One region of the Sporolactobacillus pectinivorans genome, then DNA from elsewhere that is predicted to be linked to it. Evidence: riboswitches for the same ligand, from Rfam matches in the RefSeq annotation. Region 1 holds a riboswitch; the other holds the start of a gene.
The links. A riboswitch is a leader RNA that binds a small molecule or an ion and turns the genes downstream of it on or off. The one in region 1 is predicted to bind S-adenosylmethionine.
Positions count from the first base shown of each region.

Region 2: linked by a shared signal. The riboswitch ahead of COP04_RS18225 (ABC transporter substrate-binding protein) and the one ahead of COP04_RS07150 (LysR family transcriptional regulator) in region 1 are both predicted to bind S-adenosylmethionine.

Region 1 is NZ_NXGA01000001.1:1,479,194-1,488,828, reverse strand. Features, by position in the region: gene COP04_RS07180 (hypothetical protein) at 179-433, opposite strand; gene COP04_RS07175 (ABC transporter substrate-binding protein) at 1,847-2,893, shown strand; gene COP04_RS07170 (ABC transporter permease) at 2,930-3,922, shown strand; gene COP04_RS07165 (ABC transporter ATP-binding protein) at 3,916-4,680, shown strand; gene COP04_RS07160 (hypothetical protein) at 4,911-5,375, opposite strand; gene COP04_RS07155 (hypothetical protein) at 5,368-5,682, opposite strand; gene COP04_RS07150 (LysR family transcriptional regulator) at 5,855-6,304, opposite strand; SAM riboswitch class I at 6,420-6,526, opposite strand; gene COP04_RS07145 (MDR family MFS transporter) at 6,866-8,038, opposite strand; gene COP04_RS07140 (MerR family transcriptional regulator) at 8,054-8,452, opposite strand; gene COP04_RS07135 (hypothetical protein) at 9,180-9,635, opposite strand, start outside.
Region 2 is NZ_NXGA01000001.1:3,726,457-3,737,201, reverse strand. Features, by position in the region: gene COP04_RS18265 (aldo/keto reductase) at 1-304, shown strand, start outside; partial or broken gene COP04_RS18260 (YdeI/OmpD-associated family protein) at 486-614, opposite strand; gene mqo (malate dehydrogenase (quinone)) at 846-2,333, shown strand; gene COP04_RS18250 (peptidase C39) at 2,583-3,188, opposite strand; gene COP04_RS18245 (ABC transporter permease) at 3,198-4,064, opposite strand; gene COP04_RS18240 (ABC transporter permease) at 4,080-5,027, opposite strand; gene COP04_RS18235 (ATP-binding cassette domain-containing protein) at 5,024-5,950, opposite strand; gene COP04_RS18230 (ABC transporter ATP-binding protein) at 5,947-6,933, opposite strand; gene COP04_RS18225 (ABC transporter substrate-binding protein) at 6,961-8,571, opposite strand; SAM riboswitch class I at 8,930-9,030, opposite strand; gene COP04_RS18220 (AMP-binding protein) at 9,720-10,745, opposite strand, start outside.

The DNA.
Region 1 (9,635 bases):
TGCCCGGACGTGTTTCAGAAATTTGCAACACTGATCATTAGCTAAATTATAAGTCATGCGTATTATATGTCAATCAAAAAGTATGGCTGCTCATAATGGAGGCAAACCACTATAGAAAAAATAGTATTTTCTTCTTTTCTCGTAACCGTTTCATGTTTGATCCACAGAACTTCGTCAATCAATCAGTTGAAAACTTCCTAGTTGCCCGCGCCAGGACAATAACCTCGCAGTGATCTTTTGGTTCAAGTACATAGACTTTTTTATCGTCATCTGCTTCAAAAAAACTGAACGGAACTTGCCGGTTAAAGTGATACGGTATAGCCTGCCAATTGGACATCCCGTCCGCATACTTTAAATCCTCGTCAAGATAAGGATCAAACAGATAAAGATAGCTGTTGACCGTGTTGGTTTGCGTTGTCAGTACATAATGCACCCCCAAGCCGGTTGAGCACAGAACATAAAAAGAAATTACTCGCTTTTTTAATTTTTTATTCTGCCTTTCCGAAGAAGACGAGACGATTAACGAACACAGACATATCATATTAAAATTTGCCTTACGGACAACAATTTCGCCATTTCCGCAACTTTTCGCAGCGCTGTCGACATTTAATTTTTAAAATCACAATCTAGTTTAAGGGGATTGACAAATGTAATCGAACGGTTTAAATTAAGCGTCAATTAAAGCAGTTCGTTCTTTGTTAATCATTACGCGTTGATGTGAAGAGCAAACTACCGGTTCTTAAACAGCAGCCACCGATCAAGCACCAAGGCCTTTCAGTTTACGTGCTGGCCCACCAACGCTATTTGTAAACATCAGAACACTGCATATTAGTTTTGTCACTTTTATTATAAAAGGGAGCTGGTTTTGTTTGAACAAAACATAGTTTGATTTCAAAACTTTACACGTACATGCCGGACCACAAGTGGATCAAAGCGAATCATGTGCTGGCCCAACTTAACAGATGATGTTTACCAAGACTAAACGCATTTTACAGATTTTTAAAAACCTGAGATTTCTACTCTACTGCCGCTGTTAATGCATGTGCTAAGGCTGCCCATATTGGAACTACCGGTAAATCAGGCATTGACTTGGTCGATTTAGATGCTATCGCAGCAGCGGCACATGAAGATAGTACCTCGGCGCTTGTGAATAACATCTTTGCAGCTTCTTGCTAATCCCGTCCTTTGGACTACACGCCTGCCGTTGTGGCTGAATCCGCCATTGCGTTAGTCATGTAGAACTAAGTACAGTAATCATTGACAGTGTTAACCTTAATACCCATCAAAAATTAACACTATCGCAGTTTCTTAGTCCCTAATCCTCAGTATATAAAGTGGTTTACTATTTATAATTAGAACCAGCTATTACTACCAAAATGCGTGCTGAAGGTTCTACGTACTGCCGGGGTCACCCGATTAATTCATTACTATTTGTGCTGGAAAGGTTTGAAGATTTGAAAGTGTGAAAGTTTATCGTTGCGAGTTGAACGATACGATGCTCATACTCGTCAAACAGTTAAATTCCTGAGCAATCCGAAGATCGCTGACCGCTTAGATAAAGTATCTTGAACGAGCAGAGAGCCTCTATCCTCCTGCAGCGAGGGAAAAAGTTGAAAAGCGTGTCAGCCACTGTTCACACTGGAATAACGGGCAGCAAAGCAGCTGTTCAGATATGCTTACAATCAGCAATGATCAGCCGATATTTGGAGCTACATAAAAAGAGAAGGTACAAATAGCAGCGACAACATCGAATCAGCAGCAAAACAGAGTTGATTATTACAAAATCAGTTATTCACTAAATTTAGTTTGTAAATTTAATCATTATTCATTGGAGGTTGCATACAGAATGGCAGAGAAAAAACAGGAAAAACATTTGACACGGTGGATTGTTTCAGTGGTTGTCATTGTGGTCGTACTGATTGCAGGTGTGTTCACGTATAATCGCTATACTGCAGGCAATTCAGCCAGCGGAACTACTTCCAAAAATGATCATTATGTTTTAAGACTCGCAGATGAATCCGGTGTCTGTGAAGCACCACAGCAAATTGCTATAGCAAAGGGCTTCTTTAAAAAAGTGGGACTAAAATACCAACTTGTCAAACTGTCGGCGGGTACGAACGGCCTCGACGCGATCACGGCAAATAAAGTTGATGCATCCAATACGATGTTAGCCGCTCTGGTTCAGCCGCTGGCGAATGGTGCAAACTTGAAAATCACAACCGGGTTGCACACCGGTTGTGTCTCAATCCTTACCGGAAAAAATTCAAAAATAACATCGGCGAAACAACTTAAGGGCAAGAAGATCGGCGTCGCTGAAGTGGCCGGCAGTGAAGCGACTTTTACAAAACGGTATCTTGCCAATGCAGGTCTGAATGTCACAACGAATAATTCGAGCGTGCAGTTTGTGACCTACGATGCCTCTGACTTGCCGATTGCACTGTCCAAAGGTCAGGTTGATGCGATCGCCATTGAAGATCCAGATACTGAAATTGCCGTAAAGCAATATGGATTTCATATTTTGGCAAGCATGGCATCTACGAAACCATTCAACACTCAATATTGCTGTGTCGCCTATGTGTCTGATCAATTGGCCCAGCAGCATCCGGAAATTGCCCGCAAATACACTCTGGCAATGCAGGAAGCGACAAACTGGGTTGCAAAACATCAGGCTGAAGCTGCTCGGCTTCAGGTTCAAGACAAATATGTTGCCGGAAATCCATTGACAAATCTGGCAGCTATGAAGACGTATAACTGGGAAGCTTCATATAACGGCGGCAAACAAGACTTCTTGCAAGTGGCTGAGAGTCTGCAGAAGATTGGTGTCGTTTCAAAGGATGTCGATGTGGATGCACTTGTCAACCGCTCTTTCTTGAAGGAAAAAGGCATTCAATAAGAGATTCGGCAATGCAATTAAGAGGGAGGGATTTTATTGGAAAATGATTCATTGTATGTCAAGGGAGCCACCCGACTAAGTGAACGACAGGCCGGACGGGCCTACTTTGCCAGTCTGGCGATCGCCATTACTCTTATCGTTCAACTGGTTGTTCCGAAAAGCGAGGCGCTGCTGACCAAATCATTTCCATGGTATACAGATTTGCTGATTGCAGCTTTAATCATCACTCTGGTATTAGCAACCTATCACACCCTTTTCGGTGGTCTGCAGAAGTTCGTCTATAAAAGTTACTTCATTGGTGCGTCATTTCTAGCCGTCGGTCTGTATAATTTCGTCACACTTAAACTGGCACTGCTTCAGCCAATTTTCTTCCCTTCGCCTGAAGCAATTCTAAACGTGCTGGTTACGGATTGGCCATTTCTGTTAGAATGTCTGGCCTATTCGGCCCGCTTGCTGGCAATCGGACTGCTCATTGGCACCGTAACAGGTCTGGCGACCGGAGTACTGATCGGCTGGTATACAAAGTGGAATTACTGGGTGGACCCCATTGTTAAATTACTGGGCCCAATTCCATCTACCGCATTTATACCGATCGCTCTGTCAGCCTTTGCAACAAGTTTTCAGGCATCGGTCTTCCTGATTGCTTTGTCAACATGGTTCCCGGTAACCGTGTTAACGAACTCCGGTGTTGCCAATGTTAAAAAGACGTTCTTGGAAGTGGCAGACACACTCGGCGCCACGGACTTACAGAAGATTTTCAGAGTTGCCGTACCCAGCGCGCTGCCTAATATTTTCGTCGGCATATTCAACGGGACATGCTCGTCATTTATTACACTGATGACCGCTGAAATGATTGGTGTTAAATACGGTATCGGCTGGTATATTAACTGGCAGCGGCAAATACTGGCGTACGCGAATGTTTACGCCGGTCTGATCGTCATTGCAATCAGTTTCTCATTGATCATTACGCTGCTCTTCAAAGTACGTGACTACTTCCTGAGATGGCAGAAGGGGATTATTAAATGGTAAAAGATGGGCAAATCACGTTCAACAATATTCGAAAAGCCTTTCCAGCGCGTACAGACAGCGGTACTCCGGTCGAAGCCGTACATCACGTGAACGCAGAGGTAAAACCGGGCGAATTTATTGCGTTGATTGGACCTTCCGGTTGCGGCAAATCTACTTTATTACGATTATTAGCCGGTCTGGACCACCCGACCTCGGGAGAAGTGTTGGTTGACGGAAACCCTGTTGAAGGGCCCAGTCGTGAACGCGGATTAGTCTTTCAGGATCCTACGCTATATCCGTGGTTGACGATCGAACAAAATGTGGGATTCGGCCCTAAATTAGCTGGTGAATATCGTAAGAAGCATGATGACATTCAGCACTTCATTGATTTAGTCGGGTTAAAGGGTTTTGAAAAGAATTATCCTTACGAACTTTCCGGTGGCATGCAGCAGCGTGTCGCTCTGGCAAGAGCACTGATTAATTATCCGAAGGTATTGTTATTTGATGAACCCTTCGGTGCATTGGATGCTTTTACCCGGATGAAGATGCACGATGAACTCATCAAGATCTGGCAACAGCGTAAAATCACGATGGTGATGGTGACGCATGATGTCGAAGAAGCTGTTTATCTGGCAGACCGGATTTTCACCATGACACCACGCCCCGCCATTTTGAAAAAAGTGATCGATGTGGAGCTGCCTCACCCGCGCCATCGCGACAGTAAGGCGTTCATTGCTTTAAAAGAACAAGTTCTGGATGTGTTGAACTTCTCAGCTTGATGTGTTTTTTCTGATTCCATTTTAGCTAACGGACTTAAAAAATCCGTCACAATCGGAGGAACTGCAAGATGGTACAAATCAATAGATATGAACATGCAGGGATTGAGCCTCATGATCTCCATGTATGGGAGCAACCTAAGTTACGTTATTGATGACTAACCTTAAAACAGGCCGCTTGCCCGAACGATTTGAGCAGGCGGCCTGTTTTATTATGGACTTTTCCGAAATGATTAGTTCAGCGATACACCGAGAATTTTTGCCACAGTATAAAGATTCGTCCGGTTGACTTTCACAAGTGACTTAATCTGCGAAAGATTTTTGTTTGTGATCGCATTCTGGAGAGCATCATATTGGGCATGAACGTTCTCCGCATAGGTTGCGCCTTTTTTTGCCTGCAGCGGCGGTAAAATGGCTGTGTGGAATTCGTCATGCAGTTGGCCAGCCAGCGTATCAGCCAATTCATAATCTGATTTTTTAATATATTGTTCTACCTTGGTGAACCCACTCAATTCGTTCTCAAGCGCCGTCTTCAGAGACTGTTTGCTCGTACTGCTGCTGTTATTACTGCTGCTCGACTGCGTACTATTATTAGTAGATTGCGAACTTGACGCACCGCCTGCATTTGATGAGGAGCACCCTGCAAGTGTAAAAATGAACAGTGCACTGAAGACAATTGTGATGAATTTTTTACCCATTCCTTTTTCTTCTCCTTTTTCTTCCCTTACTGATTTTTATGACAAAACTAATCCACATCCAGACTCCTGAAATACTTAGCACAATCATGCAAATAGCGCCTATATCAGTCAGCCAGACAATAGAGGTATTTCCTACATACCCTGAATGCAGCGCAAAGATCAGTGTTTGTATCTTCATTGATGCAGCTGAGGAGTAACCGATAAGTGAGCGGTGGTTAAGTAGGATTCCGGTGATAGACATCAGCAGAACAATTAATGAACCCACCATACCAGCCGTATAATGAATGAATCGTAAAATTTTTAACAATGGAAACACCCGCGATTGACTGTTAGTTTTTCAGCAAAACTGCTGATCGAATATACCTTATGTAAAATCTCTACCACTCTCCTTTAATCCTTATAGTTATGAAAGAAGAGCAAAAAAAGAAAAAACACTTGCAATACGGCTTACTAATTTGTTCCATCGCGCACAGCATTTGTCAGCTTCCCAATTTCAGCAATGCCCTTCTAAAAGTATCAACCATCAGCCTGGCATAGGGTGCAAAAACAGCCCCACGTACTGACAAATGCAAGCCCAACCTTTCTTTAACAAAGAGATCCGCATTCAATTCTCTTTCAAGCGTTTTAATACGTGAAGAAATCGTGGACTGTGAGAGCATTAACTCCTTTGCCGCCAGTTGATAACTCTGAGATTCAGCAACAGCCAGGAAAGCGTTCAACTGGTCGATCGTCATCGCAGGATTGGGGTTTATTTCAGTATTAATCGGTGTGCCCTCGCCTCCCTTCATTTTCTGGGCAACTTCTGAAAATTTACCAGTATATTTTTTATCAATTCTCGCGTCAATCATTTTCAAGGTGTGTTCATCATGCAAAATGTCCGACACGTTCCCTTGAAAAAGTTTCCTGAATGAGGGCTGCTTTTTTAGCACTTTCAAACGCACTCCTTTAGATTAAGTTAATGTCAAATTGATCCCATTAAGAAAAATCGACAAATTGAACAACCTAAGAAAAAACAAGCCAAGAGACAAGAAGGCTTGTTTTTTCTTCTTATCTTCTGAACACAATTATTGTGTTCATGGAATTGACACCATACACACTGTGCTGGTTGTCGGGCTTCATCGGGCCAGTCCCTCTGCCACTTTGGATAAGAATATATTAAAATTTGGGGTTAACTACAGAATATATAACTTGAATATAAAAATCAAGATTAATTCATACTATTTTTATATGTTTATTGTGTATTTTGCTTTTCCACAGTAGATCGATTCAAAGTAGTATGCATATAGATAGACAAAATAATTTTCCATAGCGTTGCTTTTATGGGATTTATAAAGATTGAGTCAATGGCTGTATGTCAGTTATTCACGAAACGAGCTGCAAGATATCGCCCATTTTTTATATTTTTACACGTTCTTATTTTTCCATTTATACTTGGTTCAATTTTTATTCCGAGAAAGTTGAAATTTTGCTAATGAAGAATATCTTCTATATCAATACGAGCCAATATGTTTTAACATATAGTGAAAAATGAAAGTCGATATACCTATTAGAATAATCGTCATTAAATAAAGATAAACATAAGATAATTGTTCAACAACAACTCCGCCAAGTATTGGTCCAAGTGCTCTTCCCAAAGTGGATGACATATTTACAAAACTTTGATAAGATCCTTTCTGCTGAGTGGGGGCAATCGTACTGATCATGGCCGGTATCGCCGGAAACGCAAACATTTCACCAAAAGTCAGTAAAACGATTGCCACTATGAATCCCGCATACTGCCGACTGAACATGAGAACGACGAAAGATAAAATAAACGAAACAATGCCTATATCAATTTGTGCTTTGTAAGTATGAGCCGCTTTCTTAATAATTTGTGAAATAAATGGCTGACCTAAAATAATAAGCACTGCATTGATTGTCCATAAAAAACTATACTGCTTTATTGAAATATCTAATTCTGGTAAACGAACCGAAATATTGCTTTGCCATTGCACATAACCGGTCCATATGATGAAATAAAGAAAGCAAATGATAAAGACGTTGATGAACTGTTTATGACTTCTACGATCCATCTTTGCCCTCTTTGTTTTTTCAGGATGACTTTGTAGATGAACAGCCTCTATATTTTTGTAAAAAAATAAAACAATCGTTAAAAAGGCTACATATAACAGCAGGTTTGCTGTAAATATAAGAGAAATATTGATATCAGCGATGAAACCGGCAATCGAAGTCCCAACAGCCACCCCGATGTTAAGTCCGAGATAAATTGAATTAAATACATAACGATGATCGTAGCCGGACATGCTGGAAGCAAGCGAATTAATGGATATAACAATGATACCTGTGCCTAAACCGAGTATTATTAAAAATACTGCGTAAAGAGGCCAGCCGTGATTCATAACTAAACCAATGAGTGAAATAATCGAGGTAAACAATCCAATTAAAATCGTTTTATAGCCACCTATTCGATCAAACAGCCGTCCGCCCCAAAAATTACCGATCAACGTTGTCATTGAATTCAATAGCAGCACAAGGCCAGCCACACTCAGTGATTTTCCTAGGTGATCGTGCATGTAAATAGTATTTAACGGCCAAATAAAACTAACGCCTGCATTATTTAAAATTGATCCAGTGACTAACCATTTTAACTTTGAATGCTTCAAGCTAACCCTTCCTCATTAGTGCTGTTTGTCTATCATTGCCTTGTATAAGTTCATTCGGCCGATAATTTTCTTCCTGTTATTTTCAATGATTTTTCGTTTTTCATCAAGTTTTCGTAAATGACTTTCTAATACTGCCGAACGTTTCTCTAATACACTTCTGAGTTCAACCTTCCCGGTCAAACTTCTATTCTCACTGATACAACCTTCTTTTCCAAAATGGACGATCTCTTCTAACGAGAGTCCCATTTTCTTTAAACCTTTGATAAATTCGATAAATGCAATGTCTTCGGCGCTATAATTTCTTGCACCTGAACAATTCTTTTTAACTTTAGGAAGTAAACCTATTTCTTCATAGTAGCGAAGTGTATAGGCAGACATCCCCGTCAACTGCGAAACATCACTGATTTTATTCATATGACCTATCCCCTTTTTCGTAGTATAAGAATTAGAGTTACCTCTAAGTCAAGAGCAATAATCAAAATTCTTCTCATAAACTTGGCTTTACCTTCTAACGCGTCAGGGTAAGGAAGCAAAAGCCAGATAAACCAAATTGATATGGTAAAAAGGAAGAAAAAGGGTCTCGAAAAAGAAGCTTATTCTGAAACAGGTGCAAAACTATCAACAGTTTCATTCATATCAATTCCTGACTGAAAAATCCATTACTTCTCTATAATATAGATATTGTGTATATTATCATTATAAAAGCCCAACTGTGCTATCTCTGAAGGGCACTTAGGACAAAACCGAGGGACAAGATTGCTCAGAGCGGGGCAATAAAATAGAGAGCAGATTTACACACCACTCCCTATCTTAGCTCTCTCTATCTTGACAAAGGGACCACTTCCTGTCTGTTCGTCTGCCAGATCACTTGTTTTGTCCTTTGTGTTCGTTATTAACCATCTCGCCACTGACTGATCCGTTCGGTAGTTTACCTTATCCAGGATACGTAATGCCGTTTGGGGATTACCTTCGTCTCGGAAGTAATCTGAATGGTGTATGTAACAACAGAATCCGACTCAATTTCACACTGCCATCGCAGATAAACTGCTTTGAAAAATAAACAACGCATCCGCAGTAAGAAGGACGGCGGATGTGTTGCGAACAACTTTTCTGATTGTCGCGGCACGATGCTCTCCCGTAGTTAATTGTCGATGTTAACAATGATATCCTTATTAGCAACCTTGTACGAAGCTGTTAGGGCATGGATATGGATCAAAAAACGGCCGGGCATCAGAAATGTATCTTTAACAAGCACCGTCCCTTTACCCAGGTTTTTCACCGGAAACTGGATTTGAGTCGTTCCCATATCCATAACCACCATTTTTATTGACAGAGAAACCTTCTGGAGATCTGTTGTTCTTTTCCCTTTATAGAAGGCAGCAAGAGCCAGTTTATCGTTTCCAACTTTTGGAGGGGTTATTTTCACTTTAAAATCGTAGTTAGTCGATACGTCCACCATAGGTTTTTTCGAAGATTTCACCTTGGCAGCTTTATGTATCTGATGCGGTACCTCTGCATTTTGTGCTCCGCAACCAGCGGAAACGAGCAAGAGCATTAATAACAGAGATAAAACCAGTGGCAGTTTGAAAAATGAAAC
Region 2 (10,745 bases), 2.2 Mb from region 1:
CGGCAAGTACACAAAGGATTCGACTTTTGCTGAAAATGATCCGCGCAGCAAAAATGAGAAATTCACGGGCAAATCGTTCCAAAGCACGATGGAGGCGGTTGATACGCTCCGTCCGATTGCACGCCGGCATCATGTTGACGTGCTCCAGATCGTGCTGGCGTGGTATTTGGCCAATCCTGATTTGACCGCAGTGATTCCCGGCGCCCGTAATGCCGGTCAGGTTCCGGGAATTGTGCAGTCATCTGAAGTCAACCTCTCAAAGGACGAATACGATCTCATCGACCGAAATTTCTTGGCTTTGTGATCGTGTTTTTCTTGAAACGATACCGGAGATCAAAAAAGAGTGCCTGAGTGGCACTCTTTTTTCTTAAGGTGATATCATACTGAATGGAAAAAGCCGGTTCCTGTGATGCGCCGCAGCACACAGCGTTCATTCTGTTGAAAATATAATAATCCGTTCTGGATGTATTTTCTCATCGAATAGATTAATCATTTAATCCCTTTCCACTAAGGATTTCCGGCATGTACTTTTCAACCCTTGACTCTCGGGTTTTGGATTGTTTGGGTTGGGAAAAATAAAGCAGGTAGGCTCTTTGACGTCCAGGCGTCAAACATTGCTGATCTTTGTCATATTCATTTTTGTTGACAAGTATGTCCCGTTCAAAGTTCAGCTCACACGTTACTTTGATGATGAAGTCTGAATTTATATTTGTGCCTAGCCCTTGTGGTAGCTATTTGAACGGATAAATCATTATAATAGACTTTGATAAGATAATTATTGAGTCAGAAAAAATGTGCTCCTAGGCAGCGCCTGCTCTTTTGCGTAAATAAAGGGGATGACGAAGATGACAGTGGGCCGTATTCAGAAAAAAACAGACGTTATTTTAATTGGTGCCGGAATCATGAGTGCGACTTTAGGGTCATTGATGAAAGCGCTATCACCTGAATGGGAAATCAAAGTGTTTGAGAAACTCGCCAACGCGGGGGAAGAAAGCTCGAACGAATGGAATAATGCCGGTACGGGCCATTCTGCACTGTGCGAATTGAACTATACATCCGAAAAACCGGACGGGTCGATAGATATTAGTAAAGCTGTGAAAATTAATGAACAGTTTCAGCTTTCCAGACAGTTTTGGTCCTATCTTGTAAACAGCAATCTGATTCGTCACCCGCAGGACTTTATCAGGCCAATACCTCATATGAGTTTAGCTGAAGGGGAGAAAAATGTAACCTTTTTGAAAAACCGTTTTGAAACGCTGTCAAGAAATCTGTTGTTTAAAGGGATGGAATTTTCCAATGATCCGGAAAAACTGAAGGAATGGATTCCGCTGATCATGGAGGGCCGCACATTGAATGAACCGATAGCAGCCACAAAGATCGACTCTGGAACGGATGTCAACTTTGGCGCTTTAACACGCATGTTGTTTGACCATTTAAAGCATAAAAATGTCGAGATAAACTACAGGCATCTCATTAAAGATATTAAACGGACCGACGGCGGCTCGTGGGAAGTGAAGGCGTACGATAGCGACAGCGGTAAAATTGAATACCATACGGCGAAATTCGTCTTTATTGGCGGTGGGGGCGGAAGTCTGCCGTTACTGCAAAAAACCGGTATTCCTGAGTCCAAACATATTGGCGGATTCCCGGTAAGCGGGCTGTTTATGGTGTGTGACAATCCGGAAATTGCACGGCAGCATCATGCCAAAGTATACGGTAAAGCGAAAATTGGTGCTCCTCCAATGTCTGTTCCGCATCTTGATACAAGATATATCGCGGGCAAAAAAACATTGCTGTTTGGACCGTTTGCCGGTTTCTCACCAAAGTTTTTAAAAACAGGTTCGAACTTTGATTTAATAGGTTCCGTGAAACCGAATAATGTCTTCACGATGCTCTCGGCCGGCGTCAAAGAGATGGCGTTGACAAAATACCTGATCCAGCAAGTGATGTTATCGAGTGAGAAACGTATGGAAGAATTACGCGAGTTTATTCCGAATGCCAAAAGCGAGGATTGGCATATAGTAGTCGCGGGTCAACGTGTGCAAGTGATCAAAGATACGGATGCCGGCGGCAGGGGAACACTTCAATTCGGTACGGAAGTGGTTACGGCTGCTGATGGCTCGATCGCTGCGTTGCTCGGTGCGTCTCCGGGTGCTTCTACCGCCGTTCACGTGATGCTTGAGGTATTGGGAAAATGCTTCCCGCAGCAGATGAGCGAGTGGGAACCGAAGATAAAAGAAATGATTCCTTCTTACGGTGTACCGCTAGTGGAAAACCCGGAGCTTTTCCAAAAAATTCATTCGTCAACAGCGCGGACGCTCGGTCTAAGCTAGAAAGAATCATCTAAGAGATTGAAAGGGCAATGATTACGTCACCACTGTGGCACTCTCGGTTTGAGTCTCACTTTGATGAATCTATTTCTCAAACTAAATTGGATGCTTCTTTCGGGAATCTGAATAAAAGATGGATAAATGAACTTATTAAAAAACCTTCTCCTATAGAGAAGGTTTTTTATCACATGAAAATTAGTGCAATTGCCGAACCGCGTTCCTGTACGATTCGCTAAATTTTGTAAATTGTTTTCATCTGAAAGCCACCTTGTCACGCGCATAAAACACGACGGCTTCCCTTTGATCTTTTTTGCCAAATGCATATACTTTTTGGTTATCCTCTTCTTCAAAAAAACTGAACGGTACTTTGCGGTTATATTCATAGGGAAATCCGTCAAGCAGAACGATCCCGTCTGTATACTTTAAATCTTCATCCAGATAAGGGTCAAATAAATAAAGATATTTATTCTTCGTGTCTACTTTCGTTGCCAGCACATAATGCGCCCCACCGTAGTTCAATCTGAAAATGGCTGCACCGTCGTTTTTGATGGCGTCAATGATCTCACTGCTTTCTCCCAAATGTACACGTTCACCTGCATAATAAGTTCCGTGAATGGGAAGCCCCTTTATTGGTCCGTTATAATTTAACCATTCGACGATAAACTTCATCGATGCTTTCGATGTGCCGCTCTTGCCGACTTCACCATCCGAATTATATGTATCCAGTGAATAAGCCGTAATCGCTTTGATTACGTCAGGCGGAATCAATTCTCGCGGGAAAAGATATTTAACGGCATTTAATAGCGTTACTGTACCGCAGTCATACTCAGACATCTGATAATAGAGCGGAGTCTTCACGCGATCACCTCACTTAAAATGATTGTTTGGATCAAAGCTGTCCCTTAACGCGTCACCGATGAAGTTGATGGCAAGCACCAGTAAAATGATCACAATTCCCGGCGGAAGCCAAAGCCATAGTTTTTCAGTCAGGATGGTCAGATTCTCTGCTCCATTTAACATATTGCCCAGACTGGCCGTCGGCGGCTGAATGCCCATTCCCAGAAAGCTCAGCGCTGCCTCATCGAGTATGGAGTAGGCCATAACAGATGTAGCATAGATTAAGACTGGTGCTATGGCATTGGGCAGTATTTCAGAAGAGAGAATGTATGTCTTTGGCAATCCCGCCAGCTCATCTGCTTTAATAAAATTTGTTTCCCGAATAGAGAGAACACTGCCGCGTACCAATCGCGCAATACCTGGCCAGTCGACAAATCCGAGAATGAGAATAATGGAAAGCAAACCGGGTTTGAAGATCGCAGCAGCTACAAGCAATAATAGAATATAAGGGAAGGACATGACCATATCCGTCAGTCCCATTAATGCAACATCGATCTTTCCTCCAAAAAAGCCTGCCACAAGTCCAATAACAATCCCAATAACCGAAGAAATAATGGTTACAGACAACCCAACAAACAGAGAGATTCTCATCCCGGCAATGAGTCTGCTTAGAACGTCTCTTCCAATCTCATCCGTTCCCAGCAAGTGCTGCATTGACGGAGGGGAAGAAAAAGGGCCCGTAATATCATTAGGATGATATGGAAAAATCGTGAGGCCAAAAATTGCAACTATTGAAAAAATAGCGATAATAATCACACTGGCGAAAGCCAGTTTATGTTTCCAGAAAACATGAGAGCGAGTGTGCTTTTGATTTTCTTTTTGAATAATTTCTTCCATTTTTACCCTCTAAAGTTATTTGAAAGTTATTGTCGGATCGACCGCAGCATAAAGAATATCAGTCAGCAAATTTGTTATGAGCACCACAACAGCCGTTAACAGGCAGACCGCCATAATGACAGGGTAATCTTCATTCAGAACCGCAGTCATGGTCAACAGTCCCAACCCAGGCCAGGAGAAGATCTGCTCAATAATGACTGTTCCGCCGAATAATGAAGGAATCTGCATACCGATAATCGTGATGATTGGGACCAGTGCGTTTTTGAATGCGTGCTTATTAATGACCAGAAACCTGCCAATACCTTTCGCCCTGGCAGTTACTAGATAGTCTTTTTGCAGTATCTCCAGCATGGCGGAACGAATATAGCGAACGTTGCTTCCGACTGTCGCCACGACTAATACACTGACAGGCAATAGCATATGACTGACGACGTTTCCAATACTTGCACTTTCGTCAAACTCATTCATTCCACTGGAGGGAAGCAAACCCAGCTTAACGGTAAAGAGATAAATCAAAAATAAAGCTAAAAAGAAGCTTGGAATACTTGTTCCGACAAAGGAGGTCGTGACAATTGCATAATCTTTCTTTGAGTATTGGTGCGTCGCGCTGTAAATGGCAATCGGGATTGAGAAGGCAATGCTGATGAATAGAGCACTTCCCATTAATAACAGCGTGGGTCCAACATGGCTGGATATTAAATTCGAAACAGGCTGATAGCTTTTATATGAATAGCCGAAATTCCCATGGAGCACTTGATTTAGCCAAACGAAATACTGGATATAAAAGGGTTTATTCAATCCGTATTCTATTTCCTTCGCATTCAGAGCTGCCTGAGAAACCTTTGGCCCATGTATCATTTCCAACGGATTACCCGCATAGCTCATAAAAAGATAATCAATAATCGTAATACCAATGAGAATCGGAATGGCTAATAGAATTTTTTTTATAACATATTTTCTCATTGCCCTTTTCCCTTCAGAATTGAAGATTTCACATAATGAGCCGTCCGCAGATCAATAAGCTGGAGCGGTGATTCGTCATCCGGGTCCCAAAGACAACGATCGTTTTCTTCCACTTTCATCGATTTAATTAAGGGGTTAGCAATAGGAATGGCTTCCTTTAAAATCTTTGTATACGGATGAACGGGATGCTTAAATAGCTCAACTGATTCAGCGATTTCGACAATTCTGCCTTTGGTCATCACGGCGATTCGATCGCTTACATAACTCACTGCCCCAAGCCCGTGACCAATAAAAAGCATTGAAATATTCAGCTCTTCTCTTATTTCTTTAAGTAAATTCAGTATCTGAGCCTGAATAGAAACATCAAGTGCGGAAACAGGTTCATCGCATACCAATAGTTCGGGTTTAAGCGACAAGGCGCGCGCAATACCGATTCTCTGCCGCTGTCCTCCCGAAAACTCATGGGGATATTTGTCTATTGAATTTCTGGAGAGTCCGACAATATCGAGCAGATGGTCGATATAGACAGCCACATCGCGCTTTGAAGTTATACGGTTAACTAAAATTGGTTTTGCCAGTATATCAAAGACATTTCTTCTGGGATTTAAAGAAGAGTAAGAATCCTGAAAGATCATCTGGATCTTCACTCTGTTCGTTTTTTTATCTTTCGGCTTGAAAGTCATAATATCCCTGCCGTGAAACTGAATAGTCCCTGATGTAGGTTTCTCCAATCCGACAATTTGTTTGCCAATTGTCGTCTTCCCGCTGCCTGACTCGCCCACTAATCCTAATATTTCCCCTTGTTTGATATCAAAGGACACATCATTCACAGCATGTACTACAGCCTTAGTAAAAAACGAAGCGGACTGAACCTTATATACCTTATTCAGCTTATTGATTTTCAACAATATATGGTTATTCATCGCTGTTCACCACTCGGTAATTGTTCAGCATGCTGGCAGCGTACACTTGTTTCCTGAAGTTTTTTTAATGACTGGACATTCTGCGTGCATGTTAATTGTCTAAAAGCACATCTTTCGGCAAAGCGGCATCCCTTTATCTGATAATAATTTTCCGGAACGACTCCTTTTATTGGCTCAATCTTCTTAGACTTTGAAAGCCCGACATCTGGAATCGACTGAAGCAGAGCTTTTGTATAAGGATGTTTGGGGCAGAAGAAAATGTCATTCACTTTTGCCTCTTCAATGATTTGCCCCGCATACATCACCGCCACTCGATCCGCCATTTGTGCCACGAGACCCATATCATGAGTAATTAATATCAGGGCCATATTCATTTTTTTCTTAAGCCGATCGAGAAGATTCATTATTTCAGCCTGAATGGTGACATCCAGTGCTGTCGTTGGTTCGTCTGCAATCAGGACCTTGGGATTACATGCCAGGGCAATGGCAATCAGCACTCTTTGCCTTTGTCCTCCAGACAATTCATGCGGATATTTTTTCAAGATCAGCTCTTGATCAGAAAGACCTACTTTATTCAGTAGGTCAATCATTTTTTCATTTCTCTCTTTGCCAGAAATTTTAAGATGGGCATCAATGATCTCTTCAATTTGGTTTCTGATTGTAAACACAGGATTCAGGCTGGTCAATGCATCTTGAAAAATCATGCTGATCCGGCTTCCGCGGATTTTATCCAGCTGACGGTCCGTAAGATTTTGTATTTCCTGATTCTCAAATCTTATCGACCCGGAAGTAATCCTGCCATTATTTTTTAATAATCCCAATACAGAAAGCATAGTCAGGCTCTTTCCAGACCCGGATTCTCCCACAAGGCACAATGTTTCTCCACTGTCTACATGCAGACTGACATCATGGACGAGAATCCGGTCTTCTGAATGAACCGTATATGTGGTATCAAGATGGTTTATCTCAAGCAAATGATCCATCAATGCTCATTCCCTTATGCCATTCTCCTATTTTTCCCACTTTTCAACATTGTTGAAGGAACCATAAATATGCGGTTCAGCGTGCTTAAGCTCTTTATTGTAAGCGCCGAGTGAGCGTAAAACATATGCCGAGTAAAGAGGAACATCATTTTGAACAATTTTATCAATGTTGCTGTACAGCTTTTTAGTTTCTTCCGTACTTTTCGCTGACTGAATCTTGGAAAGATTTGCGGCCAGTTCACTATTTTTATATTGCGGCCAGTCTCCATCACTATTGACGATCCAATCGACGTCCGGATAAGGGTCAATCGGAGATAAAGTATATTGAACGGCGAACAAATCAAATTTATGCTTCGCAGCTTTGGCCAGAAGATTGGAAAGATCCTGAGTCTGTACATTTACATTAATACCAATGGTCTTCAGATCGGCTGCAATAATATTAGCTGCCTGGACGAAAGTACTGTCACCGGAATCAACAAGAAAAGTCAATTGTTTTGATTTGTCCCAATGTGCTTCTTTAACCAGTTTTTTTGCCTGATCCAAATCAAACTTGACCGGCTTGATCGATGAGTCAAAGTATGGGCTGTAAGACGTAACGAAGCCATCAACTACCTCACCGTTTCCATTCAGTAAACTTTTCACGATCTGTTCTCGATTTGTAGCCAGTTGAATGGCCTTTCTAATTCGCACATCAGAAATTGTTTTGGTATTTAATAAAACGAGCTGATTCGTCAATGGCTGCTCTAAGACTGTTTTTACATTGCTTAATTTTTGAACGTTTTTATAATCTTCTTGTGGAAAGACACCCAATGTTTGTTGAACAAAATCAATTTCTCCAGATTTAAGCCCAGGATACAGTTGGCTTGCCGGAACAACTTTTAGGTTTAGATATTTAATTTTGGGTGCGCCTTTCCAGTAATTCTCGTTTGCCGTATAAGAGATATAATGATTCGAATCGTAATTTATCAATCTGTAAGGACCGCTGATTACGGTCGGTTTATTGAACCAGCTGTATTTGCTTAATTTATCAGGACTCACATTTTTTAGAACGTGCTTTGGAATTGTAAACAGATATCGCCCTATAGTATTATCAAAGGTTGCGAGCGACAGCGGGCTCTTTGTAATAAACGCTACTGTTTTATTGTCTACCTTTTTCAGGCCTGCGATATTCTTCGCCCCTTCCGGAGAATTTCCATTTTCATCAAATCCTTTTAATGCAGCATATCCGCCAATATTTACATTTCCGACCTTGGGATCGGTTAATCTCAGAACAGAGAAAATCACATCATCCGCTGTGATATCCTGACCATCCGACCACTTTGCATTTTTATTAATTTTGACGGTAAATGTCCGATTATCTTTTGTTGTAATGCTGTTCGCCAGCTGGCCGACAACATTCAGCTTGCTATCCAGTTCAATTAACGGCAGAAAACTGAACCCGATCGCGTATTTGCTTAATTCAGTAGCATCTATTAACAACGGATTGATCGTTGTCAATGAATCGGTAACGCCAATATTGACAACATTTTTATTAATCTTATTTCCAGTCGTCCCGCCGGGCGCACTGCTGCATCCTGTGAGCATTAAAATAACTAAAAGAAAAGATAAAATACAAACTATTTCCTTTTTAAATTTCATTGATACGCCTCCTCGTAAATTATTTTTAAATCTATGAAACCGGCTTTATGATTCTCCTGATCTCAATCTGTTCGTCAGTTACATAACAATTGTCTTTGCGAGATATTATTCTTTTATCCTGGCAGAACCGCTGCAGCGCCGATGATCATACCTTGCCATACATTCTGTGATCGTCGCACTCACCTGGCTGAATCAAAAAGATGGGGATTGGTTAACTCTATTGATAGTTTGCGTTTCTGCCCAGTTCTATTGAGCATTATCTGTCCCAATTTAGCTGGGAAAATTTAAAGTTGGGTATATAGAGACATAAATAAGGCTCCTTTTCACAGAATCAGAAAAGCAGCCTTTTTGCCGTCTCTTCTTATCTGTCAGAATTTAATCTGTTGGAATTGACACCATACACACTGTGCTGGTTGTCGGGTTTCATTGGGCCAGTCCCTCCGCCGCTCTTGATAAGAATGTTGATATTCATTTTTAAAAACAGGTCTTGCGAAACGTTTCTGCCTGACCATGCCCGGACGCGTTCCGGACTTTTGTTGCGCTGATCATTAGCTAAATTATAATTCATACTATTCGTATGTCAATATAATTTATTAAATTGTTTTGCAGTGCAAAGTGGACAGGAAGTCTATAACTGGGCATTAAAGACATTCAGTTACGCAGTTCGCGTTCTGCCGCGCAACAGTGAAATTTATTTGAACGACTGATATGAACCGAAGTCGCATCTAATCCGGAGAAAGTCGCACCTAATTTTTCGAGTCGTTTCGAGCCGTACTGAAATGGTTGCACCTAATTTCCTGGGTTGCATCGAAACGCATGAGGTATTGCTAGATACAGGTACTTTATTTGTTGCGCAGTACGCCCTTACTGCGCAACAATTCAAATAAGTTATCATGACATTCAATTGTTCGGCCACCGTTTTCATGACGAATCAAAAGAAAAAAGAGAACTTTTACGCGCATTGCTGGAACAGCGCTAAAAAATCCTCTGAAGAAAAAAGATGGAAAGACTTTACCTATTGAATGCGGACGGTATATACAGCTAACTCCTTCGAGTTGGCCGTCATCAAGTATTACGAACGAATAACATCATCCGACGTGGGTGCTGTTCTTTCGGCAAATGGGATTCTTTTCGTTTGCCAGATGCAATCAGGCGAGGTTCATACCACATCGCCTGACTTTCCGTGTCGTTGTTTTTTCAAATCCTTTTTCAAGAACTTCAAACACACGGATGTGTTTATAATCCGGCATTTTTTTGTTCACTTCATCAACAATCGATTTTACCATGGCTTGTATTTCTTCTTTTGCAGGAAGATGACCGATTATTTTGGCAACACAATCAATGTCCGGGAATATTTTGGCCTTCACGCAGGCACCTCCATTGCGATCATTTCCGGTAAGAATAAGTGCTTCACTGATCGTTTCCTTTTCCAAGAGCCGCGCTTCCAATTCCTCGGGATAAATGTTTTTGCCATTAGCTGTTACGATCACATTCTTCATACGCCCTTTGATATACAAAGCCCCGTCTCTATCGATGCATCCCAAATCACCGGTCCGGAAATAGCCGTTGCTGAAAGTGTCGGCCGTGGCCACCGGATCGTTATAGTAACCAAGCATGATGTTATCGCCCTTGGCAAGAATTTCGCCGACCCCGGCTTCATTTGGACTGTCTATCATCAATTTGACGCCAGGAATAGCAACGCCGGTAGATTTGGCATTGAAATAAAAATCATTATTTCCCGCCAGCAGAGGGGCAGATTCAGTGAGCCCATAGCCCTGCAAAGCCCGAATACCAAGCGCCAGGAAGTCCTCTACCACAGCAGAAGAGAGATCAGCCCCGCCGACAATGCACGTATGAATTTTGCCCCCGAGCGATTTATTTACTTTTCGACGGATGACCATTCTTATAAGCGCAGGAAAATCTCGAAGCGCCATTGAAATGGAAGAGGTTTTGAGCTTTGATTGATACTTTGCTGGACAACTCTTTAAGATAGCCGCATGAATCCGCTTGTCTAAAAGCTGAAGCAGCGCGGGAACTACGACGAGAATGGTCGGCCTGTATTCAATAATGTTACGGCGAATGGCATTCAGGCTGTCTGCGTAAGCAATACATGCTCCGCGTGACAGAATAAGCAGACAGTCCAATGTGCACTCGTACGTATGACAAAGGGGCAG